Regions from separate parts of the Tabrizicola sp. T74 genome, predicted to be linked through region 1. Evidence: riboswitches for the same ligand, from Rfam matches in the RefSeq annotation. Region 1 holds a riboswitch; the other holds the start of a gene.
What was found. Region 1 has a riboswitch for cobalamin ahead of AC2EAL_RS20135 (DUF1636 family protein). Riboswitches for the same ligand answer to the same signal wherever they lie in the genome.
Positions count from the first base shown of each region.

Region 2: it holds a riboswitch for cobalamin, as region 1 does, so the genes downstream of both, AC2EAL_RS04895 (DUF1636 family protein) here and AC2EAL_RS20135 (DUF1636 family protein) in region 1, are expected to answer to the same signal.

Region 1 is NZ_JBXVVT010000008.1:28,045-42,135, reverse strand. Features, by position in the region: gene AC2EAL_RS20195 (C13 family peptidase) at 1-906, shown strand, start outside; gene speB (agmatinase) at 1,087-2,061, shown strand; gene AC2EAL_RS20185 (hypothetical protein) at 2,058-3,272, opposite strand; gene AC2EAL_RS20180 (iron chelate uptake ABC transporter family permease subunit) at 3,354-4,136, opposite strand; gene AC2EAL_RS20175 (metal ABC transporter ATP-binding protein) at 4,129-4,926, opposite strand; gene AC2EAL_RS20170 (Fur family transcriptional regulator) at 4,923-5,432, opposite strand; gene AC2EAL_RS20165 (zinc ABC transporter substrate-binding protein) at 5,499-6,479, shown strand; gene AC2EAL_RS20160 (cobyric acid synthase) at 6,575-8,017, opposite strand; gene AC2EAL_RS20155 (FecCD family ABC transporter permease) at 8,014-9,069, opposite strand; gene AC2EAL_RS20150 (flavin monoamine oxidase family protein) at 9,215-10,537, opposite strand; gene AC2EAL_RS20145 (ABC transporter substrate-binding protein) at 10,563-11,489, opposite strand; gene AC2EAL_RS20140 (ABC transporter ATP-binding protein) at 11,490-12,254, opposite strand; gene AC2EAL_RS20135 (DUF1636 family protein) at 12,251-12,694, opposite strand; cobalamin riboswitch at 12,725-12,942, opposite strand; gene AC2EAL_RS20130 (AraC family transcriptional regulator) at 13,018-14,031, opposite strand.
Region 2 is NZ_JBXVVT010000001.1:920,874-934,964, forward strand. Features, by position in the region: gene AC2EAL_RS04840 (cobyrinic acid a,c-diamide synthase CobB) at 1-615, opposite strand, end outside; gene cobM (precorrin-4 C(11)-methyltransferase) at 612-1,397, opposite strand; gene AC2EAL_RS04850 (cobalamin biosynthesis protein) at 1,534-1,893, opposite strand; gene cbiT (precorrin-6Y C5,15-methyltransferase (decarboxylating) subunit CbiT) at 1,890-3,059, opposite strand; gene AC2EAL_RS04860 (cobalt-precorrin-6A reductase) at 3,058-3,798, shown strand; gene cobJ (precorrin-3B C(17)-methyltransferase) at 3,882-4,616, opposite strand; gene AC2EAL_RS04870 (precorrin-2 C(20)-methyltransferase) at 4,613-5,362, opposite strand; gene AC2EAL_RS04875 (precorrin-8X methylmutase) at 5,359-5,988, opposite strand; gene cobG (precorrin-3B synthase) at 5,972-7,114, opposite strand; gene cobN (cobaltochelatase subunit CobN) at 7,260-10,532, opposite strand; gene cobW (cobalamin biosynthesis protein CobW) at 10,636-11,670, opposite strand; gene AC2EAL_RS04895 (DUF1636 family protein) at 11,667-12,041, opposite strand; cobalamin riboswitch at 12,124-12,322, opposite strand; gene cobO (cob(I)yrinic acid a,c-diamide adenosyltransferase) at 12,359-13,003, shown strand; gene AC2EAL_RS04905 (hypothetical protein) at 13,105-13,248, shown strand; gene AC2EAL_RS04910 (AraC family transcriptional regulator) at 13,302-14,091, opposite strand, start outside.

The DNA.
Region 1 (14,091 bases):
GTCTGGCTGCTGCGCGCGCCCTTGCGCCAATGGCTGCGGGCGGGGCTGGTGATGGCGGTGGTGTTCATGGGGACGAAGGAGGTAGCGCTGCGCTGGTTCAGCGTCGAAGAGCTTTACGTCTTCCCGCTTGCAGCAGCTTCCGACGAGTACATCGTCGTCGATGTCGAGGGTTTGTATGCCGCGCAGGACCGGCTGATGGGCGAACAGGTCGCGGGTCTTGCGCCGCAGGTGCCGGGACAGACGGATGTCTTGGCCTTGGCCCTGGGCGGGACCGAGGATCAGTCTGTCTTCCTGACCGAGGTGGAGAGTGTCTCGGCCATTCTTGACGCGCAGTATGGCTCGGGCAACCGGACGCTGAAGCTCGCCAACAGCCATGACCATCCGACGCGCTATCCTATGGCGAACAAGTCCAACCTGGCCCGCGCGCTGAAGGAAATCGGGGCGCGGCAGGGGGCCGAGGACCTGGCCTTCCTGTTCCTGACCTCGCACGGGAAGGAGGACCTGTTCTCGCTGGACTTCTACGAGGCGGGAACAAGTGACCTGACAGCCGCAGAGTTCGCGCAGATGCTGGACGACAGCGGGATCGGTGCGGCGGTCATCGTGGTGTCGGCCTGCCATTCGGGGTCATTCATCGACGATATCGAGGCGCCGGACCGGCTGGTGATAACAGCGGCGCGGGGGGATCGGACGTCGTTCGGCTGCCGCGACGGGGCAGAGTGGACGGAGTTCGGCGAGTCGTTCTTTGACCGGGCCTTGCGGGGCGAGGCGGACCCGCGCAAGGCGTTTCCGGTTGCGGTCGAGGATGTTACACGCAAGGAACTGGCGGACGACCTGACGCCGAGCCTGCCGCAGATTTCCGAAGGCGCCGAGATCGGCGCGGTGCTGGACCGGCTGCTGGCGCGCTGACGGGCCGCTCGTCGTGCGCCTTCGGCTTCTCCTCGCTGGGGCATAGACCGCTCGTCGTCGACTTCGTCGCTCCTCGCAGGGGCCGCGCTGCCGACGAGGAGACGAAGTCGAACGAGGAGGGGTTCTTGTGGTCGGCCCGGTTCTGCGCAAGGTTGGCGCGGAGCATGAGGAGCGCCCCAGATGACCCGTTTCAACCAACCCCTCGGCGGCAACGAGATGCCGCGTTTTGGCGGACCGGCGACGATGATGCGGCTGCCGGCGGCGACCAGCGCAAAGGGGCTGGATGCGGCCTTCATCGGGATTCCGATGGACCACGGGACCTCCAACCGCCCGGGCACGCGGCTGGGGCCGCGGCAGATCAGGGACGAGAGCCGGATGATCCGGCCCTACAACATGGCCACCGGTGCCGCGCCCTTCGAGCATCTGCAGGTCGCGGACCTGGGCGATGTGGCGATCAACACCTTCGATCTGAAGAAGACGGTGGATATCATCACCGCACATTACCGGGGGGTGCTGGCGGAAGGGGTGATCCCGTTGACGCTCGGCGGCGATCACACGCTGACCTGGCCGATCCTGCGGGCGATCAAGGAGCGACATGGACCCGTCGCGCTGATCCATGTCGATGCCCATGCCGACATCAACGACACCATGTTCGGTGAGAAGGTCGCCCACGGCTGCCCCTTCCGCCGCGCGTGGGAGGATGGCTGTCTGCAGAACGACAAGGTGTTCCAGATCGGTCTGCGGGCCACGGGCTATGCGGCGGACGATTTCAACTGGGGCCGCGACAAGGGCTGGACGGTGGTGCAGGCTGAGGAGTGCTGGCACAAGTCGCTGACGCCCTTGATGCAGATCATCCGGCAAAGGATCGGCGATGCGCCGGTCTACCTGACCTATGACATCGACAGCCTGGATTCCGCCTTTGCGCCGGGGACCGGGACGGTGGAACCCGGCGGGCTGTCCACCTGGCAGGGGCTGGAGATCATCCGGGGCTGCGCCGGGCTGAACCTGGTGGGCTGCGACCTTGTGGAGGTGTCACCGCCCTATGACCCGTCGGGCAACACCGCGCTGATCGCGGCGAATTTCCTGTACGAGATGCTGTGCGTCCTGCCCGGCGTGCCGCTGAACCCGTCGCGCTTTTCCGGGCTGGCGTTCTAGTCCGCAGCGCCCTCGACCAAGCAGGTCTTTCGGCCGCCTTCGGTAATGCAAGTGCCGACGCCGACCTCGATCTTGGCGTTGTTGGGTACGCTTCCCGGCCTTCCCGAGCCAGAACCCATCTTCGCCTCGGTCTTGCCAAGTTCGTCGGCGATGGCGCCGTAGAGCGCTGCGGAATGCGCGGCGGCCGAGGCGGCGTCGCCGGACTTGGCGGCGGCGATCAATCCGTCCTGATGGGCCTTGCGCTGTTCCTCGGACAGCGCCGGGTTGACAGCGACCGCGGGCTCATCCCCGCCAAGGATCGCCTGTCGCAAGGCACCGAAAATCGATCCTTCGGTCGGTGCCTTCGTCGCCTCGGCGGTATGTTCGACAAGGGCGGCAATGCGGCCGGCTTCCTCGCGGCTGGCCTTGTCGGCCTCGCGCGAGGCGCGGTCGGCGAGGTAGGTTTCGCGGTCGGCATCGCCCAGGGCCGAGACCAGCACGATGACCGGGACCTTGCCCAGGCCTTCGACCGTGTCGATCACGCTGGCATTCATCGCCTCGACATGCAGGGTCTCGAAGAAGGCCAGCAGTTCGGCGTCCTTCATCCGCTTGGGGGCGAGCACCCGCAGATGGATCTGCGCGCCGACATCGGCCAGGAACAGGCGACCGCGGAAGCCCTCGGGCAGAAGGTCTTCGGTCACATCCAGGCCGCGGACCGTCATGAATTCGGTCCCGCGGAACTGGGCGGATCTTTCCTGCAGCTCCTGGCGCTGCTGCAGCGCCGTCGCGCCGGTGAAGATCTGGTTCGGGTAGCGCACCGCCTGAACCAGCACGGTACGGTCGCCCTTTTCGTAGACAACGGTCGCGGTTTCGGTGCCTTCGCCCGAGTCGGTCTTGACCAGTGTGTTCAGAGCGGACACGGCGGCCTTGTCGGCCTTTTTCGATTCCTTGGGCAGGAAGGGCTCGATATCGGTCGCGGCGACGGCGCGGATTTTCCATCCTTCGGGGGCGCGGGGCAGCATGTCGGCAAGCTTGGTCGGCAGGCCATCCGCACGAGCCGCGCCGCCGGTCAGGCCGGCAATTCGACCGGAGAGGCCGGAGAGGTATTCGGGGAAGGTCAGGCTGTCGGCGCCATCGCCCCCGGCCAGGCGCGCGGACATCTTGAAGTCGTAGAACATGTAGCCGCCCGCCGTGGTGGCCATAAGCAGGAATGTGCCAAGAATCCGTATCATGCGCCCGTCCTTCGATGCCCGCGTGGACGCGGATAGCCGGGAATTTTGGCAAGGTTCGGGCAAGCGCGAAGAAATTTGCGCCTAGGCAGGTCGCCGCAGTGAAGAAAGCGCGAAAAGCAGCGCGGCGACAACAATGATCGAGGGGCCGGTGGGCGTGTCCTGCCAAAGCGACAGGCCAAGCCCGCCAAGCCCGGAAGCCGCGCCGATCGCGATTGACATCAGCGCCATCGCCTCGGGCGTGCGGGCCAGGCTGCGGGCGGTCGCGGCGGGGATGATCAGCATGGCGGCGATGAGAAGCGCGCCCACGATCTTGAGCGCGACTGCGACGACCAGGGCAAGGGCGATCACCAGGATCAGCCGCTCGCGGTCGGGGCGGATGCCGGCGGCATGGGCCAGGTCTTCGCTGAGCGTGGTGGTCAGAAGCTGCTGCCAGCGCCAGGCCAGAAGCGCCAGCACCGCGAGCGCGCCCAGCCAGACCAGCGCGAGTTCTGACCGCGAGACAGCGAGGATGTCGCCGAAGAGATAGCTCGACAGGTCGGTGCGGACGGCGGGGAAAAAGCTGATCGCAACGAGCCCGAAAGCGAGCGCGGAATGGGCAAGGACCCCGAGCGTGGTATCCATCGCCCAGCCGCGCGCCGACAGGCCTGCGACAGTGACGGCCATGGCCAGTGCGACGGTGAGGGTGCCAAGGCCGATGGGCAGGTCCGTCGCCAGTGCCAGGGCCACGCCCAAGACGGCGGCATGGGCGGTGGCATCGCCGAAATAGGCCATGCGCCGCCAGATCACGAAAGACCCCAGCGGGCCGGTCGCCAGCGACAGGCCGACGGCGGCAAGACCGGCACGGACCAGGAAGTCGTCAAGCATGGTCATGCTCGTGCTTGGGGTGCGGATGCCCGTGATCGTGGTGGTCGTGATGATGATCGTGGTGGTGGTGCGCCGGGCCGTCGTCGTGACCGTGGTCATGTTCGTGCCGGTACAAGGCCAGCGCGCCCTGCGTGCCAAGACCGAACAGCGCCCGGTATTCCGGCGCAGTGGACACGACGCGGGGCGTGCCTTCGCAGCAGATATGGCCGTTCAGGCAGATCACCCGGTCGCTTGCGGCCATCACCACATGCAGGTCGTGGCTGACCATCAGGATGGCCGCGCCGGTCTGGTTCCGGACCTCTTCGATCAGCTGGTAAAAGCTCGCTTCGCCTGGCTGGTCGAGGCCCTGGGTCGGCTCATCCAGCATCAGAAGCTGCGGGTTCCCCAGAAGCGCGCGGGCCAGCAGGACGCGCTGCTGCTGCCCGCCGGACAGGGCGGTCATCTGGTCAGCACCATGGCCTGCCATGCCGACGCGGGCCAGGGCGGATTCGGCCGCGGCGTCATCGACCTTTTTGGGCAAGGACAGGAAGCGGCGGACGGTCATCGGCATGGTCCGGTCGATCATCAGCCGTTGCGGGACATAGCCGATGCGAAGGTCACTTGACCGGGAGATCTGGCCTTCGGCGACCGGAACAATCCCCAGAAGGGCGCGCAACAGCGTCGACTTGCCCGAGCCGTTGGGGCCGAGGATCGTCACGATCTCACCCGGTGCGACCGACAGGGTGATGTCGTGCAGGACTTCATCCGCCCCGAAGCGGATGCACACATGGTCGGCGGAGATCAGGCTCATGCTTTGCCCCGGCAGGCGGGGCAGAGGCCCAGCGCCTCGATGGTGGTGCGTTCGACCTGGAAACCCGCCTTCGCGGCCTCGGTCTCAAGCGAGGCGCGTGCGGCAGTGGCAGCGGCCTCGGCGACGGTGTGGCAGTTGCGGCAGATCAGGAAGGCGGGGGCGTGATCTTCGCCCATGTGCGCGCAGGCGGTGAAGGCGTTCAGCCGCTGGATGCGGTGGGCAAGGCCCTGGTCCACAAGGAATTCCAGCGCGCGATAGGCGACCGGGGGCTGGTTGCCGAAGCCGTCCTGCGCCAAGCGCGCCAGCACGTCATAGGCGCCAAGCGCCTTGTGTTCCTCCAACAGAATCTCCAGCACCCGGCGGCGGACCGGGGTCAGGCGGGCACCAGTGGCGGCGGTCAGCGCCTCGGCCCGTTCCAGCGCGTCATGCGCGCAATGGGCGTGGTCGTGCGCCGCGAAGGCCAGGTCGGGCGCCGCACATCCGGGGCAGTCATGGGGGTCGGACATCGCCGCTCTTGACCTGTTATGATATTACATACATATGGATCGGCGACCGGGAAAGGAAGCCTGCCCATGCGTTATATCATCACTCTTCTTGCGACTGCCACCCCCGCCCTGGCCGAGGTGCCGAAGGTGGTGACCGACATACCGCCGGTGCATGCGCTGGTGGCGCAGGTGATGGGGGACCTCGGGACGCCGGAGCTCCTTTTGGCCAAGGGCGCGGACGAGCATGACTTTCAGCTGCGGCCCAGCCAGGCAGGGGCGGTGGCGGATGCGGATCTGGTGGTGTGGATTGGGCCGGAGCTGACGCCCTGGCTGGAAGGCGCCATGGAAGGTCGGCCCGAAGGCGCGGCGGCCTTGGCACTGCTGGACGCCGAGGGGACGATGCGGCGCGCCTATGGCGAGGCGAAAGCGGAGGGCCACGAGCACAAGGATGAGCATGGGCACGAAGAGGAGCATGCCCATGAAGACGAGCATGCCCACGAGGAGGAGCATGCGGAAGAGGCGGGGCATGACCATGGCCACGACCATGGGTCCGAGGACCCGCATGCCTGGCTTGACCCCGGCAACGCGCAGGTCTGGCTGGGGCTGATCGCTGCCGATCTGAGCAAGCTCGACCCGGGCAACGCGGCGACCTACGCGGCGAATGCGGCGGCGGCGGGCGAGCAGATCGCTGCGCTGGATGCCGAGTTGCAGGCGTTGCTTGCACCGGTCAAGGACAAGCCGGTCGTCACGTTCCACGACGCCTATGGCTACTTTGCCGACCATTATGGCCTGAACTTCGCGGGCAGTATTGCGCTGGGGGATGCTTCGTCGCCCGGCGCGGCGCGGCTGGCGGAACTGCGGGGTGAGTTGGAGGCGGGCGGTGTGGTGTGCCTCTTCCCGGAGGTGCAGCATGACCCGGCGCTGGTCGAGCAGTTGGCGGAGGGCACCACGGTCAGGATCGGCGGGGCGCTGGATCCGGTGGGGTCCTCGCTGGATGCGGGGCCGGGGGCCTATGCGGCGCTTCTGGGTGGGATGGCGCGGACGATTGCCGACTGCGCGGGCGGGTGATGTCCACGCAGGACAGGTGCCTGGGCCCCTGAAACATCAACACGATAGCTGTGGGCGTTAACGATCTGGCAAGGTAGGTGGGCGTGTCGCCCACCCTACTCTTGCGCCAGGGTGAGGAGCCTTGCGCAATCGACATGCGCGGCAAGGTGGTCGGCCAGAGCGTCGAGGGTTTCCTCCACCGTCCGGTCGTAGCTTTGGTTCCCCGGTGTCGCGCCGAGGCTGGCGAGGAAAGCACGGCGGAAGGCGTCTTCGGTGAACATGCCGTGCAGGTAGCTGCCCATCACCCGCCCATCGGCACGGATGGCGCCTTCGGGCTGGCCGTTCACGGTGAACATCGGCTGCGCGCGGTCGGGGCCGTCCGTGCGGCCGAGGTGGATTTCGTAGCCCTTGACCTTCGAGCCTGAGGCGGGGTGGAGCGCCTCGGTTTCCGTCACGCGTTTGTCGGGTGTCATGGTGGTGGTGAGGTCCAGAAGGCCGAGGCCGGGGACGGAGCCCGGTTTGCCTTCGATGCCCGCGGGATCGGCAATTTCGCGCCCCAGCATCTGGTAGCCGCCGCAGAGGCCGAGAACTTTCGCGCCCCGGCGCAGGGCGGCGGCGAGGTCGATGTCCCAGCCTTGCGCGCGGAAGTGGGCGAGGTCGGCGATGGTGGCCTTGGAGCCGGGGAGGATGATGAGGTCGGCCTCGACCGGCAGGGGCTGGCCGGGTTTGATGATCCGTAGGGTTAGCCCTGGTTCCTGGGCGAGGGGGTCGAGGTCGTCGAAGTTGGCGATGCGGTTCAGATGGGGGACAGCGATCAGGAAGTCTCCGCTGCCGCGCGTGCCGCCAAGGTCGGCGGCGTCTTCGGCGGGGAGTTTGTGGGCGTCGGGGAACCAGGGGATGACGCCGAGGCCGGGCCAGCCGGTGCGGGTCTCGATCAGGCAGTAGCCGTCATCGAAGAGGCGCGGGTCGCCGCGGAACTTGTTGATGAGGAAGCCGCGGATCATGGCGGCGTCAGTGGGGTCAAGGACAGCTTGCGTACCGACCAGTTGCGCGATGACACCGCCGCGGTCGATGTCTCCGGTCAGGATCACCGGGGTCTGAGAGGCGATGGCAAAGCCCATGTTGGCGATGTCGTTGGCGCGCAGGTTCACCTCGGCCGGGCTGCCCGCGCCTTCGACGATCACGAGGTCGGCTTCGCGCTGGAGCCGGTGGAAGCTGTCCAGCACCGGGGCCATCAGCTGCGGCTTCAGCGCGGCGTAGTCGCGGGCCTTGACGGTGGTCAGGCGTTTGCCCTGGACGATCACTTGCGCGCCGGTCTCTGACTCGGGTTTCAGGAGGACGGGGTTCATGTCGACATGGGGCTGGACGCCACAGGCGCGGGCCTGCAGAGCCTGGGCGCGGCCGATTTCGCCGCCTTGGGCCACCGCGGCGTTGTTCGACATGTTCTGCGGTTTGAAGGGGCGGACGGTCAGTCCCTGACGCGTGAAATGGCGGCAAAGGCCAGCGACGAGCAGCGACTTGCCGACGTTCGAGCCTGCGCCCTGGATCATGATCCTCATGACTTGCGGGCCATCAGCCAGAGGAAGAAGACGCCGCCAACAAGGCCGGTGACGACACCGATCGGCATGTCCTCGGGCGCCATGACGACGCGGGCGACGGTGTCGGCGGCGACGAGGAAGATGGCTCCGAGGAGGGCGGAGAGGGGCAGGACGCGGGCATTGTCACCGCCGACGGCGAAGCGGACGAGGTGCGGCATCATCAACCCGACAAAGCCGATGAGGCCGGAGAAGGCGACCATCACGCCGGTGATGAGCGCGCCTGCGACGAAGACCGACAGGCGGAAGCGGGCGACGGGGATGCCGAGGGAGGCGGCGGTTTCATCCCCAAGGGACATGGCGTTCAGCGCACCGCTTTGCGACCAGAGCCAGAGACCGGCGGGGACAAGGACGGCGAGGGGGTAGATCAGGTGGCTCCACTGCGCAAGGCCGAGGCCGCCGAGCATCCAGAAGACGACGGTATGGGTCGCCTTGGGATCGCCAAGGAAGATCAGCACGTTGGCCCCGGCCATAATGATGAAGCTGACGGCGACGCCCGCCAGCACGAGGCGGTCGGCGCTGGTGGCTTGCGTGACCTGGGTGACGAGGAGGACGAGGAGGGTGGCGGCGAGCGCCCCGCCGAAGGCCATCAGCGGGACGGTAAGAAGGCCGAGGAAGAGGCCGGTGTGAAGAAGGGCGGCAATGGCGCCGAAGGCCCCGCCCGAGGAGATGCCGAGGAGGTGGGGGTCGGCGAGGGGGTTGCGGGTGACGGATTGCAGGGCCGCGCCGGTGATCCCGAGGCCTGCACCGACCAAGGCTGCGAGAAGGGCGCGGGGGAAACGGATGTCCCAGACGATGGCCTCACGCCCCTCGGTCCAGTCGGGGGTGACGAGGCCGGGGATCAGGTGGTTGGCCAGGACGCCCCAGACGGTGGAAAGGGGGACGGGGACCGCGCCCACGGAGACGGCGAGGAGGATGGCGAGGAAGAGGACGCCGCCGCCACCAAGCGCGAAGCCCGCGCGGCGGGTGAGGCGGAGAGTGGCGGAAGTGGGGGCGGTGAGGGGCGTTTCGGTCATGCCGTTTCCCCTGGGATGGCTCGTCGTGCGCCTTCGGCTTCTCCTCGCGGGGCGGTCAGCGAAGAGCGGCGAAGCCGGGCGATGAGCGGGGTGACGGGGCGCTCGTCGATGCCCTTCGGGCACTCCTCGCTGAGTCGATACGGGGTCATCCGGCGCGCTCCAGGATCGTGCGGGCGGCGGTCTGGCCGGAGAGGTAGGCGCCGTGGGCGGTGCCGGAATAGTCGGGCTCGGTCGCTTCGCCGGCGAAGACCAGGCGGCCGTCCCAGTCGGACCCGGCCAGGGCGCGGCGGGTCGTGGGCGAGGTGCCGGTGGCGTGGAAGGAGTAGGAGCCGAGCGCGAAGGGGTCCTGCGACCAGCTGGTGACTTGGGCCGCAAGGGGGGCGGGGAAGGCGGTGCCGAACATCGCCTTCAGGGCGTCATGTGCAGCGGCCATCATCGCGGCGTCGTCGAGGGCTTCCTTTTCGGCGGCCTGCGATCCGGCGTGGAAGGCGAGGAGGACAGGGGCCTTCAGTGCCCGGCCAAGGCTGACCCACTGCGACCAGTGGCCGTCCATTGGGGAAAGCCACTCCATCCAGTCGACACTGTCGTCCCAGGCGATGCGGTCGAAGCGCAGCCAGCATTTGTTCAGAAGGCCCATGCCGAGGCTGTCGACGGCGGCTTGCCGTGCCGGGGCGAGGGGTTCGGCAAAGGCGACCCGCCCGGATTGCAGGACGCCGAGGGTCAGAGTGACGATGGCCTGGTCGGCGGCGATGGTGGTGCCATCGGCCAGGGTCGCCGTGATGCCGGTGGCGGTGGGGGAAAGCGCGGTGACGGTTTGGCCAAGACGGATGGTCAGGCCTTGTGCGAGGTGGGTGGTCAGCTGGTCGATGCCGGCGGGGAAGAGGACATCGGGGCCGTCGAACTCTTCCGCGGCGTCAATGGACCAGGCGGAGGCCTTGGTCCAGTCGCCCGCGTATTCCTGTTCGAAAGCGCCGTTGATGTAGTGGCGGACGTTGCGACGGGTCTGGGGGTCGGCGTCGGCCCAGTCGGGGGAGGACTGGACAGCTTCGGCCAGGGAGATGTCTTTGGAGCGGTCCTCGGCGGCGGCGCGAGCGTCTTCGACGAGGGCCTCGGCGGCGTCATGCCCGAGGTCGGCCTCTTGCCCATCGGCGCCAAGCGAGAGGCTGCGGTCGTAGGAGGTGGCGATGCGCTGTGCCCCGGCCTCGTCGGCCAGCGCAGACAGGGGGTTGCCCTTGGTCCCGTGGATCCAGCTGGCGCCGAGGTCCATGGGCAGATCCGGCCAGAGGCGCGAGGTGCGGAGGCGCCCGCCGATCCGGTTGCGCGCCTCGATCACGGTGACCTGATGCCCCGCCGCCTGCAGGTCGCGCGCAGCGGCAAGGCCCGCGAGGCCCGCGCCGATCACCAGGACCTGGCGGGGCGACTGCGCACGGGCGCGGGACGCCAGAAGCGCGGCGGGCAGAAGGGTCATGGCGGCGCGGCGGTTCATCCGGTGGTCAGTTCCCCCAGAAGCCCGCCACCAGCTTTTCCACCGCGCGGATGTTGCGGGGGCCGGGGGTGGCTTCGACGTATTCCAGCACCACATAGCGGTCGTTCTTCACCGCGTCGATGCCCGCAAAGGCGGGGTTGGCTTCCAGGAAGGCGATCTTCTGCTCGGCCGTCACGTCGCCGTAGTTCACGATGACGATGACCTCGGGGTTCCGTTCCACCACCGGCTCCCACGCCACCGTGGCCCAGCTTTTGTCGAGGTCGTCCATGATGTTGCGGCCGCCCGCCGCCTCGATCAGCGCGGTGGGGATGGCGTAGGCCCCGGCGGTGAATGGGGTTTCCTCGCCACTGTCATAGACGAAGACGCGGAGGGGGTTCGTGCGGTCGACGGGGGCGGTGAGTTCGGCAAGCCTTGCCTCATACCCCGCGACAAGGGCCTTTGCCCGATCCTCGACACCGAAGATGGTGCCGAGGTTGAGGAGATCGTTGTACATGTCCTGCATCGAGGACTTGGCCTTGGGGCCGACGAAGATGCAGCTTTCGGTCAGTTCATAGGTCTTGATGCCGAGGGGTTCCAGCGTTTCCGGCGTGACCTCGCCGCCGACCTTCATGCCGTAGTTCCAGCCGGCAAAGAAGAAGTCCGGTTCGGCCCCCGCCAGGACTTCGCGCGTGGGGTATTGGGCGGAAAGCTCGGGCAGTTCGGCGATGCCTTGGCGCAGTTCCTCGTCCAGCGTCTTCCAGCCCGAGACGCCGGTGTAACCGACCATCCGGTCGCGGAGGCCAAGGGCCAGCATCATCTCGACCAGGTTCACGTCGTTGGCGATGGCGCGGGTCGGGGCGGCGTCGAAGGTGACGTCGCGGTTGCAGCTTTTCACCGTGACCGGGAAGGCGAGGGCGGGGGTGGAAAGGAGGAGGAAGGCGAGGAGGGATTTCATCTAGTGGTCCAGTTGGAAGGAGAAACGGGGCGCGCCGCTGGTGCGGTCGATGCGGGGGATGACCTGGAAGGCCTGGGCGATGGTTGCTTCGGTCAGGGCCTGATCGGGCGGGGCGTCGGCGATCACGCGACCCCGGTCGAGGATCAGGACGCGGTCGGCGAAGTCGGCGGCGAGGGTGAGGTCGTGGAGCGTGCAGACGACGGCAAGGCCAAGGCCGCGGAGGAGGGCGAGGAGCTCCAGCTGGTGGCGGATGTCGAGGTGGTTGGTGGGCTCGTCCAGCACCAGGATGCGCGGTTCCTGCGCGAGCGCGCGGGCGACCATGACGCGCTGGCGTTCGCCGCCCGACAGGGTGCCGAAGCGCCGGTCGGCGAGGTGGGCCAGGTCCATGCGGACCATCGCGGCGTCGGTGATCGCCTTGTCGCGGGTGCCTGGCCCCATGCCCTGCCGGTGGGGCAGGCGGCCGAGCGCGACGATGTCCCGGGTGGTCAGCGCAAAGTCGGTGGGCTGTTCCTGCAGGACGGCGGCGACAGTGCGGGCGGCCTCGCGCGGAGGGGTCAGCCAGAGGTCGCGGCCCTGGATAAGGACCGTACCAGAGAGGGGCGCCTGGTGGCGGTAGAGGAGGCGGAGGAGCGAGGACTTGCCCGCCCCGTTCGCGCCGCAGATCGCCAGGACCTCGCCCTCGGCCAGTGTGAAGGAGATGTCGTGCAGGATGGCAGGGGCGCGCTTTGGCCCCCAGGTGACGTTGCGAAGTTCGAGGACGGTCATTGGATTGCCCCCTCCCGCGTCACGATCATGGCCGCCGGGATGCGGGCGAGGGTGGTGTCGCAGAGGCTGGGCGGCAGGTCGCGGCCGGTCATCCAGCCGTCGTTCAGCGCGGCATAGCTGCGGGCGAAGGCGATGAGGTCGTCCAAAGGCTGGTCGGGGTCGATGTCGCCGAAAAGCCAGGTGGCTTTCTCGGTCGCGCGGTAGCCGACGACGCAGGGTTCGCCGTGGTCGGGCACGCAACCCGCAAGGCAGGCGGTGCCGGAGACCTCGAACTGGTCACCAAGGTCGGCCATGGCGATGGCGGCGCGCAGCCGTTTCAGAAGGTCAAAGCCCGGCTTGCAGGCGTCGCCCTTGTGCTTGCAGGCCTTGCAGACAAGGATCTGGTGCGGCGCGGATTGCGCTACGGAATAGGGTCGGGCCTTGGGCCGCGGGTCGTCCATCGAACACTCCTTCCGGGGCACCCCGCCCGGCGGTCATTGGTTTCGATGGCAGGTCTCCTGACTTCGCGGGTCTATGCTCTCCCCCCACCTTCCCGGCTGAATGCCAGTGGCTTCGGAGGGGTCGCTCGCCGCTTACAGTTGCGGGGGCAGTCGGGGATTTGGCGGCTGATGCCTACACCTCACCCCGTTCCCTTTTCACCCGGGCCACGCTTTGCGTCATGCCGGGAACCATCACGTCCTTGTGTGCTCCGGATCGGGCCCTGGTGCAAGACGGAAAGCGACACTTTCGCCGATGACCGCGCCAGCGGTGAGGAGGCCCCAGACTAGTCCGATGCGCCCGGCCCGCGTGCCGACCGCAGGGTCTGGCTGGGCGAGAGACCATAGCGTTGCCGGTAGGCCTGCGAGAAGCGGCCGAAATGCGCAAAGCCCCATTTCAGCGCCACCTCGGTGACCGAGCCTTCGCCCGCCGCCAGCGCCTGGTGCGCACGCTGCAGCCGCAGGTCGCGCCAAAAGCCAAGCGGCGAGGTGCCGCGGTGATCGCGGAACGCCAGTTGCAACCCGCGGACCGAGATGCCCGCCGCCTGGGCCACGTCCTCGACGGTGATCTGGTCGGCAAGATGCGCCTCGATGTAGCCCTCGGCCAGGCGCAGGTGGCGGGGACGCGGCAGGGCCCGGCTGCGGCCGAGGTCGGCGGCATAGTCGTGGTGGCTCGCCTCCAGTAGGCCCGTCATCAGCGTGGCCTCGACCTGCCGCGCCAGCATGCCCTGCCCTAGGGGACATGCGCCCTGATCGGCTTCGGCGACGAGGTAGAGGAGCAACCTGCGGAGGGCGGCCCCAGCCCCGCTGGTCACGTCCAGGGGGCCATCAAAGCTGATCGGGCGGTCGACGGGGTGACCAAACTGGGCGGCAAGATGGGCCATCAGCGCCTGGCGGTCGATCTGGAGGAGAAGCTGGCCGGTGCCTTCCTCCCAGATCATCGTGGTTTCGCGGTGCGGGTTCAGCACCGCCGCCTGGCCCCGGTCAGACAGGTACTGTGCCTTGCCGTTGACCACGGCGGCCCGTCCCGACAGCGGGATCTGCACCAGGTAGAAGGTTTCCAGCGCCCCGGGCGCGATCAGGGTGCGCGCGCCGTATTCGATGTAGTTGAGGCTAAGGCCTGCGCCCGCCAGGTGGTGGTGCCGGGCATCCAGCCTTGCGCCCTTGCCGATGGTTTCCAGCCGGTGCGGGCAGAAGACGGCGGCGACCTTGTCGCGCGCCTCGTCCAGGTCGCGCGAGGCAAACAGCGCATGGGCGGCCAGGGGCCGCGCGCCGTTCAGTGCCAAGGGGCCTTGCAGCATTGCCCGCATCCCAGGTCGCCAGATGCGACAGGCTAGCATGGCGGGGCCGGGGACGGACGC
Region 2 (14,091 bases), on a different contig from region 1:
CAGGGCTTGCAGGGCGGGCTGCTCCTCGGCCTGCACAAGGCCAAGGTGCCGCTCCGGCATGGCAATGGCCGCGCGTTTCGGCAGCACGCCCAGGACGGGCAGCCCCGCCTCCTCCATCCCGTTCCGGATCAGCGCCTCATGCCGGGGCGAGGCGACGCGGTTCAGGATCACCCCCGCCACCGTCACCCCAGGGCGGAACCGTGCCAGCCCCTGCGCCACCGCCGCCGCCGTCTGCGCCTGACCGCTCGCGTCGATCACCAGCACCACCGGCCAGCCCATCCGCGCGGCCAGGTCCGCCGAGGCTCCGTTCCCCGTGGCCCCTGACGCTGCAACTCCGTCGAACAGGCCCATCGAGCCTTCCGCCAGCACGAGATCCGCGCCCTCGGCCGCGACAAGCATCCCGTCCAGCATCGCCCCCGGCATCGCCCAGGTGTCGAGGTTGAAGGACTCCCGCCCCGAGGCCGCCCGGTGGAACGCCGGGTCGATATAGTCCGGACCGTTCTTGAACGGCTGGACCGTCAGCCCCCTCTCGCGCAACGCAGCCAGAAGGCCCAGCATGACCGTGGTCTTGCCGATACCACTGGCGGGTGCCGCGATGAGGAGGCCGGGGATCATCTGCCCGTCCCCGGGAAGCGCGGATGCGTGCCGACGGGGCGATAGCGGCGGTCGTAGTCGCCGGCGTAAAGACGGCTTTCCTCGAACCCCTCTTGCGCCAGGGCCGGACCCACCAGGATCAGCGCAGTCCGTTCAACTTCTTCGGGCACCGAGGCCTTCAGCGTCGCCAAAGTCGCCCGGATGATCCGCTGGTCGGGCCAGCTTGCCCGCCAGACCACGGCCACGGGGCAGTCGGCACCGTAGTGCGGGATCAGCTCCTCGGTCAGCTTGTCGATCAGGTGGATCGAAAGGTGTAAGGCCAGCGTCGCCCCAGTAGCCGCAAAGGCCGGAAGGTTTTCGCGCGACGGCATCTGCGTCGCCCGGCCCTCGGTCCGCGTCAGCACCACCGACTGCGCCTGGCCAGGCAGCGTCAGTTCCACCCCCAACGCCGCCGCGGCGGCGGCAAATGAAGGCACCCCCGGCGTCACGTCATAGGGGATGCCCAGCTCGCGCAGGCGCCGCAGCTGTTCGCCCATCGCCGACCAGACCGACAGGTCCCCGGAATGGAGGCGTGCGACGTCCTGCCCGGCCTCATGCGCTGCGACGATCTCCGCCATGATCTCGTCCAGCGACAGGGGCGCGGTGTTCACGCGCCGAGCACCGGGCGGGCAATGCGACAGGACGCCCTCTGGCACCAGGGAACCGGCGTAAAGGCAGACCGGAGAGGCAGCGATCAGGTCCCGCCCCCGCAAGGTCAGAAGGTCCGGCGCGCCCGGTCCGGCGCCGATGAAATGGACGGTCATGCCGAATGCCCCTTTGCCCTTGCCCTTGTCCAAAATACTCCCGCCGGAGGCATTTCCGAGCCGTTGCGCGCCCTTCGCGCGCACAAGGCGAGACAAAAGGCTTGCGGCGAATGCCGCTCGATTTGATCGTCGCCCCTCACCCTGCGCTCTCCGCAATGGCCGCCGTCGCGGACCCATCCGCTGAAACCGCGCGTGCGCCTCGCAACCGCGCCCCCGGACCGGCAGCCACCAGAGCGGTGGCCTCGGCGACCGAGCCGGTGCCGAACATCTGCTCCACCCGGTCGGATTGCGTCAGCGTCGGGATACCGCGCAGGCGCTCTGGCGGCAGCGCCACCAAGGGCAGGTCCAGTGCCGTGGCCAGCGGTTCCAGTCCCTCGACCTTGGCAGCCAGCGTTACCAGATGCGTCACCCCCTGCGGACCCCCGGCCCTTGCCAAAGCATCCTGCAGGGCCGAAAGCGTAGCGCCAGACCGAAAGCCGAAACCTGCGACGATCATCGGGTGACGCTCCATTGCAGGATCGGCAGGGCCGACTTCCAGCCGCGCTTGCGCCCGATGGGGGCGGTTTCCGATAGTTCGATCTTCAAAAGCGATCCACCATGACGCCTGGACCAGTCGAGGACCAGCGCCTCGGTCTCCAGCGTGACGGCGTTCATCACCAGACGCGTGCCGGAGGGGATCAGGTCCCACAGCGCGGTCAGAAGTTCCTGCGATGCACCGCCGCCGATGAAGACAGCATCGGGCTTCGGCAAATCCTTCAGCCCTTCGGGCGCGCGGGCCTCCGTCAGGCGGTGGCGATGCGACAGGCCGAACGCCTCGACATTCCCCCGGGCGCGGGCGGCGCGGGTGGGGTCGGCTTCCAGCGCTTCGACGCGGGCACCCCCGGCGAGAAGCCATTCGATGCCGATGGAGCCGGAGCCCGCGCCGATGTCCCACAGGGTCTCGCCGGCGCGGGGGGCTAGGGCGGAAAGGGTCAGCGCGCGGACGGGCCGCTTGGTGATCTGGCCGTCGTGCTGGTAAAGCTCGTCCGGCAGGCCTGAGGCGCGGGGGAGGCCGGGGTCGGTGGCCTCAATGGCTGCGGAGACCGGGGCGGCGATGGGGCCGGTGGGCAGGCCATGGCTGATGCGTTCGTATTGGCCGCCGAGGCGTTCGAGGGTGGTGATGCGGGCATTGGGGTGGCCGTTCCCTTGCAGCCAGGAGGCGAGGTCGGCGACGGCGGCTCCGTCGCGGAGGGTGCAGATCGCGTGGACCCCCTTGCCAAGCACCGGGCCCAGACGGGTGAACGGGGCGGCGTGGAGGCCGAGGCAGTGCACCTCCTCCAGCCGCCAGCCGAGGCGGTTCGCGGCAAGCTGGAAGGTCGAGGGCGCGGGATTTGACACCCATTCGCCGGGTTGCAGATGCGCCATCAGGCTGCCGCCCGCGCCGAACCAGAACGGGTCACCCGAGGCGAGGACGACGGTGGGTTGCCCGCGGTGTGCTAGAACGGGGGTGGCGTCGAAGGGGATGGGCCAGGGGTGGCCTTTGTCGCCGGCGTCCACCAGCAACAGATGGCGCGGGCCGCCGAAGATCGCGGTGGCGGAAGCCAGCGCTTCGCGGCTTGCGGGCGACAGGCCCTCCAGTCCATCTTCGCCCAGACCGATGATCGTGAGCCAGGGATCAGCCATGCCCCCCCTCCTTCCGCCCCGCGTCCTGCTTCTGGGCGGCACCACCGAGGCCGCCCGCATGGCCCGCGCCTTGGCGGAGGCCGGGGTGGACGCGGTGTATTCCTACGCCGGACGGACGGAAAGCCCGCTGGCGCAGCCCCTGCCCGTCCGCGTGGGCGGGTTCGGCGGGGTCGCTGGGTTTGCGGCCTATCTGAAAGCGGAGCGCGTCACTCACGTGATCGACGCGACCCACCCTTTCGCCGCGCAGATGAGCCGGAACGCGATAGACGCCGCTGCGGCCACGGGAATCCCGCTGATCGCCCTCGAACGTGAACCCTGGGCCGCAACTAAAGGCGACCGCTGGACTCATGTCCCTGATCTTGCAGGAGCCGTGGCGGCGCTGGGCGAGACCCCGCGCCGGGTCTTCCTTGCGATCGGGCGGCAGAACCTGGACGCCTTCGCCGGGGCGCCGCAGCACCATTACCTGCTCCGGCTGGTCGATCCCCCGACCGAACCGCTGCCCCTGCCCCGCGCCGAAGCGGTGATAGCGCGCGGACCCTTCACGGTGGAGGGCGACCGGGCCTTGCTGCAGGAGCACCGCATCGAGGTGATCGTCGCCAAGAATGCCGGCGGAGCGGGTGCCGAGGCCAAGCTGGTGGCGGCGCGGGAGCTGGGGCTGCCGGTGGTTCTGATCGACCGGCCCTGGGTGCCCGAGCGCCAGGTGGCGCGGACCGTGGCCGAAGTTATGGCGTGGCTCTAGGGGACGGCTCGTCGAGCCCTTCGGGCACTCCTCGCTGGGGTGCTCCGAGGAGGAAGCGAAGGGAACGACGAGGGTTTCGGCGGTCATTTCACGCTCCGGGGCGAGTAGACCCAGGGGCCGACGCGGCGGGTGGCGGAGTTGCCGACGATGACGACGGTGCGCATGTCGGCCATCTCGGGTGTCGCCTCGCCAAGGGTGACGGTCGTCAGGCGCTGCTCGGAGGTGGAGACGGCGCGGGCGAAGGTGATCAGGCGGTTAGGACCACACTCTTCGCGGAGGGTCGCCAGAGCCTTCACGAAGCCCTCGGGCCGCGAGGCGGAGCGGGGGTTGTAGAAGGCCATCGCGAAATCGGCGCGGGCGGCGTGGCGGAGGCGGGTGTCGATGACCTCCCAGGGTTTCAGGTTGTCGGAAAGGTTGATGCAGCAGAAATCGTGGCCCAGGGGGGCACCCGCAGCGGCGGCTGCGGCAAGCATTGCAGTGATGCCGGGCAGGATGCGGATGTCGAGCGCTTGCCAGTCCGGGCGGCCCTCCAGTGCCTCGAACACGGCGGAGGCCATGGCGAAGACTCCTGGGTCGCCCGAGGAGACGACGACGACCTTCCGGCCCGTGGCCGCCATCTCCAGCGCGGCGCGGGCGCGGTCTAGTTCGACGCGGTTGTCGGAGGGGTGGAGGGTCAAGCCCGGTCGCGGAGCGATGCGTGCGACGTACGGGATATAGCCGACGACGTCGGTGGCCTCTGCCAGGGCCGCCGTGACCTCGGGCGTGACCAGCTGGTCGTCGCCCGGCCCAAGGCCCGCTATGGCCAGCCAGCCGCTCATTCGGGCAACTCCGGGCGGCGACCGTGGCCGTGGACGAGGACGATGGCGAAGTAGGGGCAGTCGTTCGGGTCGACCTCGGCCAGCCGCGCGACGCGCTGGTTTGGCATCGTGCCGCGCTCGACAAGCCAGGCCTGGTCCAGCCGCCCCGTCCGCTCCAGCGCCCGGCGGACGCGGGGCAGGTTGCGGCCGGTCTTCATGATGACCAGTGCGTCGGCCTGGTCCATGTGGCGGACGAGGTCATCCTCGGGCAGCGTGGCCATGAGGACGGTCAGCACGTCATCGCCCCAGGTGATCGGCGTGTCGGTGGCGTTCCAGCAGCCGGTCATGCCGGTGATGCCGGGGATGACCTCCACCGGGACACGGCCCTGCAGGCGCGAGTGGAGGTGCATGAAGCTGCCGTAGAAGAACGGGTCGCCCTCGCAAAGGACCACCACGTCCTCGGTTGCGGCGAGGGTAGCGAGACGATTGGCCCAGTCGTCGTAGAAATGCGCCAAGGCGTCGATGTATCCCGGGCTGTCGAAGGGCAGTTCCGTGGTGACGGGGTATTCCATCGGGTATTCGATGGCGTCCAGGGGGAGCATGCCGTCGACGATCCGGCGCGCCTGACCGGCGCGGCCTTCCTTGCGGAAGTAGGCCACGTGTTTCGCAGCCCCGATGGTGCGGGCGGCCTTGAGGCTCATCAGCTCCGGGTCGCCGGGGCCGAGGCCCGCACAGATCACCTTTCCGGTCGGGGGGGCCATGGTCATTCCTTCCGGGAGGCGAGGGCGTTGACGGCGGCCACCGTGATCGCGCTGCCGCCGAGGCGGCCCTTGACGATGACGCTCGGGGCCGGAGGGACCTCCATCAGCGCGTCCTTGGATTCCGCGGCGCCAACGAAGCCCACCGGGCAGCCGATGATCGCGGCGGGGCGGGGGCAGGCGGGGTCTTCCAGCATGTTCAGGAGGTGGAAGAGTGCGGTGGGGGCGTTGCCTATGGCGACCACGGCCCCGGCAAGGTGCGGGCGCCAGAGTTCGAGGGCGGCAGCGGAGCGGGTGTTTGCCATCTCCCTTGCCAGTGCTGGGACCTTGGGGTCGTGCAGGGTGCAGATGACGTCGTTGTCCTTGGGCAGGCGGGCGCGGGTGATGCCTTCGCTGACCATGCGCGCGTCGCAGAGGATCGGGGCGCCGTCCTCCAGGGCTGCGCGGGCGGCGATGGCCATGCCGGGGGTGAAGTGTATATGGGGCGCAAGCTCCACCATCCCGGCGGCGTGGATCATGCGGACGGCGACGATCTCTTCCTCGGGCGTGAAGCGGGCGAGGTCGGCCTCGGCCCGGATCATGGCGAAGCTTTGCAGGTAGATCGCGGCGCCGTCGGTTTCATAGAGGTGGGGCATTCGGGGCCTTCAGGTGGTCGAGGATCGCCTGCGGGGAGAGATTGCGCAGGCTGGGCGTGTCATGGGCGGTGCCGTTCCGGATCAGGTCGTAGCCCTGGCCGGTGGCGGTGAGGGTGGTCTTCGCGGCGGTCGGGTGGGCGCAGCCCTTGGCGCAGCCGGAGATGTGGAGGGGTTCGCCGGGCGCGAGGTGCGGTGCGAGTTGGCGGGCCAGGTGTCGAGTGTCGCCAAGCGCCTGCGGGCAGGCGGGCGCGCCGGTGCAGGCGGTGATGCGGAGGATCGGGTCTTCCGGGTCGGTGATCAGGCCGGGGATCGCAGGGAGTTCGGTGGCTCCGACGATCAGGAGCATGCGCCAGGGCGTGGGGCGGATCTCGTGGCCCAAGGCGGCGAATTGGTGGAGCGTCTCGGCGCGCATCTGGCCGAAGGCGAGGGCGACGAGGGCTCCGTCTGGGTGGAGGCCGGGGGAGGGGGTCGGCAGCGGATCGGCGGGGGCGAGGGTGCAATTCGGCGGGCTGATGCCACGGGCGATCAGGGCGGCCATCCGGCCCCGACCGTTGGTGATGCCGCCGTTGGCGACGAACCAGTTGGCCATCGCGATGGCGTCGGCCGCGAGGTCGGTGACGTGTTGACCCAGCGGGTGGCCGTCGGGGCGGAGGATAAGGCGGCAATCTCTTGCACGTTCAATGCGGATGTCGGCGGAGGCCCCGGTCAGGATCGGGCGCGGGCCGGTATCGAGCGCGAAGCCGAACTTGCCGGAGAGGCTGGGCATATTGGCAAGAGCCGCGGTGAGACTTGCGGCGAGTCTGTTGGTCTCGGCGTCGCGGAAAGGTGTGACGATGAGGTTGCGGAGGCTTTCGGTCTCGATGTCGGGGTCGATTAGGCCTTGGGCGCGGAGGTCGTCGATGAGGCGGGGGTGGGAGGCATCGGTCACGCCGCGCAGTTGCAGGTTGGCGCGGGCGGAGAGGTCGATGATGCCGTTGCCGTGGGTCTCGGCGGCCTGCGCAATGGCCTGTGCCTGTGCCGGGGTCAGCCGGCCCAAGGGGGGGCGGATGCGCACGACAAGGCCGTCGCCGGACTGCATCGGGCGGAGCGCGCCGGGGCACCAGCCCTTGATTTCCCAGCCGGTCATGCGGTGCGCCCCTGGGTTGGGGCGGGTTTCAGATTGAGCGCTGACGCGCACGCCTTTTGTCTCGCCTCTGCGCGCGAAGGGCGCGCAAACGGCTCGGGCGAAGGGCCTCCGGCGGGGATATTTATGAACAGGTGAAAGGGCTTGGTCATGCCGCACCGTCCAGCCGGGCGGCTATGGAGTTGCGGCGGGTTTGCCAGAGGCCGGCGTCTCTCAGGCGGCGGAAGAGGTCTTCCATGGCGGCGAGAGCGGCGGGGTTCTCGCGGCTCAGGAAGTCGCGGACCTCATCGCGGCCGAGGGTGGCGTCGTGGTATAGGTCGAAGAGGTGCGGGGGGACGACCTGGGCCAGGTGGGCGAAGGCGGCCATGTGGTCGAGGGTGGCAGCGATCTCGGCGCCTCCGCGGAAGCCGTGGTGCATCATGCCTTCGGCCCAGGCTGGGTTGGCGGCGCGGGCGCGGACGACGCGGGCGATTTCCTCGGTCAGCGTCCGAGCGTGGGGGGTGTCGGGGCGGGTGGCGTCGAGGTGGTAGAGGGTGGGTTTGGCTCCACCCAGTTTGGCGACAGCGGCGGCGAAGCCAGCTTCGTGGGCGGCGTAGTCGGCGGCGATCAGGACGTCGGTTTCGGGGAGGTCCTGGGCGTGGACGAAACTGTCTGACGCTAGAACACGGGCTTCGAGGGCGGCGCGGGCCTCATGGGCCTGGCCGTCGGGGCCGATGGCCCAGCTTGAGGCCTTGAGCCAGGCTTCCCCTGCGGCGGCGCGGGCCTCGTCGGTGAAGGTGTCGGCGGCGGTGCCCATGCCGAGGCCGTAGAGGCCGGGCTTGGGGCCGAAGACGCGGGAGGCACGGGTCGTGTAGGGGTTGTCTTCGGGGGTTTCGTCTCGGCAGCTGAGCGCCTCGGCCCCGGCTTCGAAGAGTTGGGCGAGGGTCGGGAAGACATCGCGGAAGAGGCCGGAGACGCGGAGGGTGACGTCGATCCTGGGGCGGCCGAGGAGGGAGAGGGGGAGGATTTCGAATCCGGAGACCCTCGCGGAGCCGTCGTCCCATTTGGGGGCGAGGCCGGCGAGGTGGAGGGCCATGGCGAACTCTTCCCCCGCGGTGCGCATGGTGGCGCTGCCCCAGAGGTCGACGACGAGGCCGCGCGGGTAGTCGCCGTGGTCCTGCAGGTGGCGGCGGATCAGTTCCTCGGCCAGCTTGACGCCCTGGGCATGGGCGTTGCGGGAGGGGACGGCGCGGGGGTCGACGGAGAAGAGGTTGCGGCCGGTGGGAAGGACGTCGCTGCGGCCACGGTTCGGGGAGCCTGCGGGACCGGGGGCGACGCGGTGGCCGTTCAGGGCGGTGAGGAGGCCTTTGTTTTCTCCTTGCCCTTCGCCGAAGATGTGGAGGCCTTGGCCGAACTGGCTTTCCTTCAGGTCGCAGACGAAGCGGTCGATGCGGGTGATCGCCTCGGCGGGGGTGGCGTTCGGGGCGAGGCCGAGGTCCTGCGCCACGCCCGAGGCTGACGCCTCGTCGCGGATCGAGGCGATGAGGCGGGTGCGGCGAGCGGGGTCGAGACCGTCGGCGGTGGAGTATTCATCGAGCAGCCGTTCAAGGCGCTGGAGTTCGGGGGGGACTTGGGCGGCGGTCAGCGGGGGGGGCAGGTGGCCGAGGGTGACGGCGCCGATGCGGCGCTTGGCCTGGGCGGCCTCGCCGGGGTCGTTGACGATGAAGGGGTAGATGACTGGTGTGGGGCCGATCAGCGCCTCGGGCCAGCAGGTGTCGGACAGGGCGACGGACTTGCCGGGGAGCCATTCCAGCGTGCCGTGCGCGCCCATGTGGATCAGGGCGTGGGCTCCTTGCGCGCGGAGCCAGAGGTAGAAGGCGACGTAGGCGTGGCGCGGGGTGCGGGAGAGGTCGTGGTAGCTGTCGTCGCGTGTCTGGACCTCGCCGCGTTCGGGTTGCAGCGCGATGAGAGTGTGGCCGCGGCGGGTGGCGGGGAAGTGGAATTGGCCATCCTTGACCGAGGGGTCGCTGGTGGGGTCGCCCCAGGCCTCGGTCAGGTCCTGGCGGAGGGGTTCCGGGAGGGTTTGGAGTTCCGTCTCGTATGCGGTTAGGGGCCACGTGAGGGTTTCGGTCAGGGCCTCGGTCAGCGGTGCGCCTTTGGTGACCTGGTAACCCTCGGCGGCCAGGGTGGTGAGCAGGCGATCGGTCGAGGCCAGGGCGTCGAGGCCGACGGCGTGGGCCATCTGGTGCGCGCGGCCGGGGTAGGTGGAGAGGATGATCGCCAGGTGCTGGTCAGCGGCGGGGGTGGTGGCGAGGCGGTGCCAGTGGGTGACGCGGTCGACCACGGCCTGGATGCGGGCGGCATCTGCGCGGTGGGCGAAGCGGGAGAATTGGAGCTCGGGGTGCTTTTTGCCGGGGGACTTGTGGCTGACGATGCCGGCAAAGAGGCGGCCGTCGACCTCGGGCAGGACGACGTGCATGGCGAGGTCGGCGGGCGACAGGCCCCGGTCGGAGGTGGCCCAGTCGCGACGGCGGGCCGTGGAGAGGGCGACCTGGAAGACGGGGCAAGTGGCCGCGTCAAAGGGCGTCGCGCCGGCGTCGGACTTGGCGGAGAAGGCGGTGGCGTTGAGGATCGCGATGGGCGGGTTTGCGGTCAGGTGGGCGGAGAGCCAGTCGGCCACGCCGGGGGCCTTCAGGCTCGGGGCGAAGGCGCCGTAGGTCTGGAAACCTGCGGCGCGGAGGGCGTGGATCAGGGCGTCCACGGGCGCAGTGTCGCCGGAGGTCAGGTAGCTGCGGTAGAATGTGACGAGGATGGAGCCTTTAGCGGGCGTCGTTCCCACCCCCTGAATCGGGAGGGCCTGCGGCGCGGGGATGACCCCCCGGTCGGGATCGTAGAACCCCATCTGCGGCACAGTCTTTTCACCCAACACCGGGGCGGCGTAGATGCCTGCGGCTAGGGCCAGTTGCGCAAGCGCGGCATGGGCGGCGACGGCCCCGCCTTCGTCGCAGAGGGACTGCAACCGGCGGAGGGTTGAGACGGGGAGGGTGGACAGCTCGTCGAGGCGCGGGTCGGGGCGGCCGTCGGCGGGGAGGACCGCCAAGGCGATTCCGTTGCGGCGGGCGAGGTCCTGCAGCGTGGCGAGGCCATAGGGCCAGTAGGCCTCGCCGCCGATCAGACGGACGAGGATGGCCTTTGCGCCGGACAGGGTCCGCTCGGCGTAGGTATCGACGGAAATCGGGTGCTTCAGCGCCACGATGTTGGCGAGACGCACGGTAGGGTGGGCATCTTTGCCCACCTTACTCATGCGCTCATAGCCTGCCGTGAAGGCGCCGAGGTCGCTGTCGGAGAAGCTGAGGACGATGAGGTCAGCGGGGTCCTGGCCGAGGTCGAAGGGGGTCTCGGTTTCCTCCAGCCCGTGGCTTTCGCGGAAGACGACGTGCATCAGGTCCTCCCGAGAGAGGTGCCCCCCCACCCCGGCCCTCCCCCACGCTGGGGGGAGGGAGGCGCTTTGGGCCTGCGGGATGGGAAGGGGTGGTTCACGTCAGTCAGGCCCCCAGGACCCTGCGGATGGCGGCCTCATTGATGTCGTCGTGTTCGGCGATCACGACCAGCTGCGACTTGCGCGGGGCGGTGCCCCAAGGGCGGTCGAACTGCATGCGGACCCGGGCGCCGACGGCCTGGACCAGAAGGCGCAGGGGTTTGCCGGCGACGGCGACGTGGCCCTTGACGCGGAGGATGTTCAGCTCTTCGGCCAGTCGGACGATGGCGGTGGTCAGGGCCTCCGGGTCGGTGACTTCGGGCAGGTCGATGACGACGGAATCGAAGTCGTCATGCTCGTGGTCGTCCTCGCCGTCGTGGTGCGAGGGGCGGGCTGCGAGGTCGTCCTCGGCGGCGGCATTGAGGCCGAGGATCACGCGGGGGTCGATCACGCCGTCAGTCATGGGGAGCATGGGGACCGGGCGGTTCATCTCGGCAGCGATCACGTCCTTCGCCGCCGCAAGGCCCGCTTCCCCAGCGAGGTCGGCCTTGGACAGGAGGATCAGGTCGGCACAGAGGATCTGGTCTTCGAAGACTTCGGAGAGCGGGGTTTCGTGGTCGAGCGAGTCATCGGCGGCGCGTTGGGCTTCTACGGCGTCCACGTCGGGGGCGAAGCGGCCCGCCGCGACGGCCTCGGCATCGGCGAGCGCAATGACGCCGTCGACCGTGATCTTCGAACGGATCGCGGGCCAGTCGAAGGCCTTGAGCAGCGGCTTCGGCAGGGCGAGGCCCGAGGTCTCGATCAGGATGTGATCGGGGCGCTGGGGCATGGCCATCAGCTGCTCGATCGTCGGGATGAAGTCGTCGGCGACGGTGCAGCAGATGCAGCCATTGGCGAGTTCGACAATGTTCTCGACGGGGCAATTCTCATCGGCGCAGGATTTCAGGATGTCGCCGTCGACGCCCACGGTGCCGAACTCATTGACGAGGATCGCCAGGCGCTTGCCCTGCGGGTTCTGCATCAGGTGGCGGATCAGCGTGGTCTTGCCCGCGCCAAGGAAGCCGGTGATCACGGTCACGGGGATTTTCGTCAGATCGGTCATTCGGCGGCCTCTTCGTGCGGCGGGAGGGGAGGGATGCGGGCGATGGATTGCTTGCGGAAGACGGTGGGGCGGTCGCGCCAGGGGACGATGCCGTCCGTGGTTGCAGCGTATTTCCCGGCGCCCTCCAGGATCGCGGGGACGTCGTCAAGGGTAAGGCGGCCGTAGACGTAGGACCAGGCGCCGGGTTTGGTCAGCGAGACGGCGCAGCCGGTGTTGCAGGCCGAGAGGCACTCCACCCCGACGATGCGGACGCCTTCGGGCGTGGGCTCGGCGGTAAGGGCGGCATGCAGCTGGGCACCGGGGGGCGTTGCGCCCTCGGGGGCCGGTTCCCCGGCCTTGCAGGTGGTGCAGACGAAAAGGGTCGTGCCCATCGGTGCCTTGCCTTTAAGGCGAAAAGGGTGGGCCAGCGAGGGGCGTTTCCGCCGATCACCGGTCGCGGAACACCCCGTCCGCCGGTTGCCTTCCGCGCTGGCAGGTCTCCCGGCTTGCGGATACGGGGGATGGCCCCCACGGCCCCCGCCTTCCCGGCTTTCGCCAGTGGCCATGGGACCTCTCCGGTCACGGTCGCGGGGGCGGCTGCCTGGGTCGCTTCCGACCTGTCGCATTCCCTCTTCGCCTGTCATAAACAGGAACCAGCGCCAGCCCACCTGAGCCATCGCACCCCCCCTTGTCAAGGACACGACCGACCATGACCGAGACTGTTGCGACACCCGAGCCCGCGCCTGCCACTGACGACCTCGCCCGCCACGCCCAGAAGATGGCGAAGAAGAAGGCCGCGCGGGACAAGATCATGGCGGGGAAAGAGGGCGAGAAGGGCCTGATCATCGTTCACACCGGGGCGGGGAAGGGCAAAAGCTCCAGCGGATTCGGGATGATCCTGCGCTGCATCGCGCATGGGATGCCTTCGGCGGTGGTGCAGTTCATCAAGGGCGCCTGGGACACCGGCGAGCGGCGGCTGATCACCGAGAATTTCTCGGACCTCTGCCAGTTCCACGCGATGGGCGAGGGCTTCACCTGGGAGACGCAGGACAAGGCCCGCGACATCGCCGCCGCACGGGCGGGGTGGGAGAAGGCGAAGGAGCTGATCCGGGACCCTAGGGTCCGCATGGTCCTGCTGGATGAGATCAACATCGCGCTGCGGTATGACTACCTGGATATCGGGGAGGTTCTGGCCTTTCTGAAGACCGAGAAGCCGCCCTTGACTCATGTCGTGCTGACCGGGCGGAATGCGAAGGATGAGTTGATCGAGGCGGCGGACCTGGTGACCGAGATGACGCTGGTCAAGCACCCCTTCCGGGCCGGAATCAAGGGCCAGCCGGGGGTGGAGTTCTGAACCTGTCCACGGTGGGAAAACGCTGGGACCGCTTTGGAATCAATCACTTGGTCGCGGACGTTAACGATTTCGCAACACATGGAAAAACGGGGGAGGCAGGGATGCAGAACACGGGTTGGATGCTGATGGCGGCACTCTTGATGCTGACGCTCGCAGGTTGCGCGCCGCTGGTGGTGGGCGGGGCGGCTGCAGTGGTCGCGGACGAGGTCGTCGAGCAGGACAGGGGCGGCGACGGGCTGTTCTGACAGGGAGTCGGGGCAAGCCCCGACCTACGTGCGGTGCGCCATGAATGCGCACCCTACGATGGACGCGACCGTGTTCGCCGCCATTCTGCCGGGGGTGTTCCGAACGACCTTGTGAAGGCGCGGGTGAAGGCGGCTTCGGTGCTGTAGCCTGCCGCCATGGCGATGGTGATGATCGGGTCGGGGGTGGCGACCAGCGCCTCGGCGGCAAGGTATAGGCGCCAGTCGCGCAGGTAGCGCATCGGGGAGGTGCCGAGGGTCTCGGCGAACCGGGCGGTCAGGGCGGAGCGGGAGGTTCCGGTGGCCTGGGCCAGCGCGGGGAGGGTCCAGTCGCGGGTCGGGGCGTCGTGCAGGGCGAGGAGGGCGCGGGACAGCGTCGGGTCGAGGATTGCGGCGAGCCAGCCCCTGGGCGCGGGGGTCTGGAACTGGCGGCGGAGGATTTCGAGGAAGGCAAGCTCGGTCAGGCGTTCGAGGATCGGGCCGCCGCCGGGCTGGGGCTGGTCAACCTCGGTCACGATCTGGGCGATTGTGCCGGAGAGCCAGTCGTTCTGCCCGTGGGTTCGGATGTGGATGAACTCGGGCAAGGCGGCGCGGAAGGGTGCGAAGCCGGTGGCCTGGCACTGGACGTAGCCGCAGAGGATGCGGACCTGAGGGCCCGGCGCGGGGTAGTGGAGCGTGGGGGTCGCGGGCCAGGGTTGGGCGGGCAGGTCGCCGCCCGGGTCGATCAGGCGGCCACCCCTGCCGCCGCCAAGGATATGCGGGGTGCCGAAAGGGAAGGCGGCAATGTCGCCGGTTTGGAGCGTGGTGCGGGTCCCCTGCAGGTCGACCCAGCACGGGCCGGCGGCG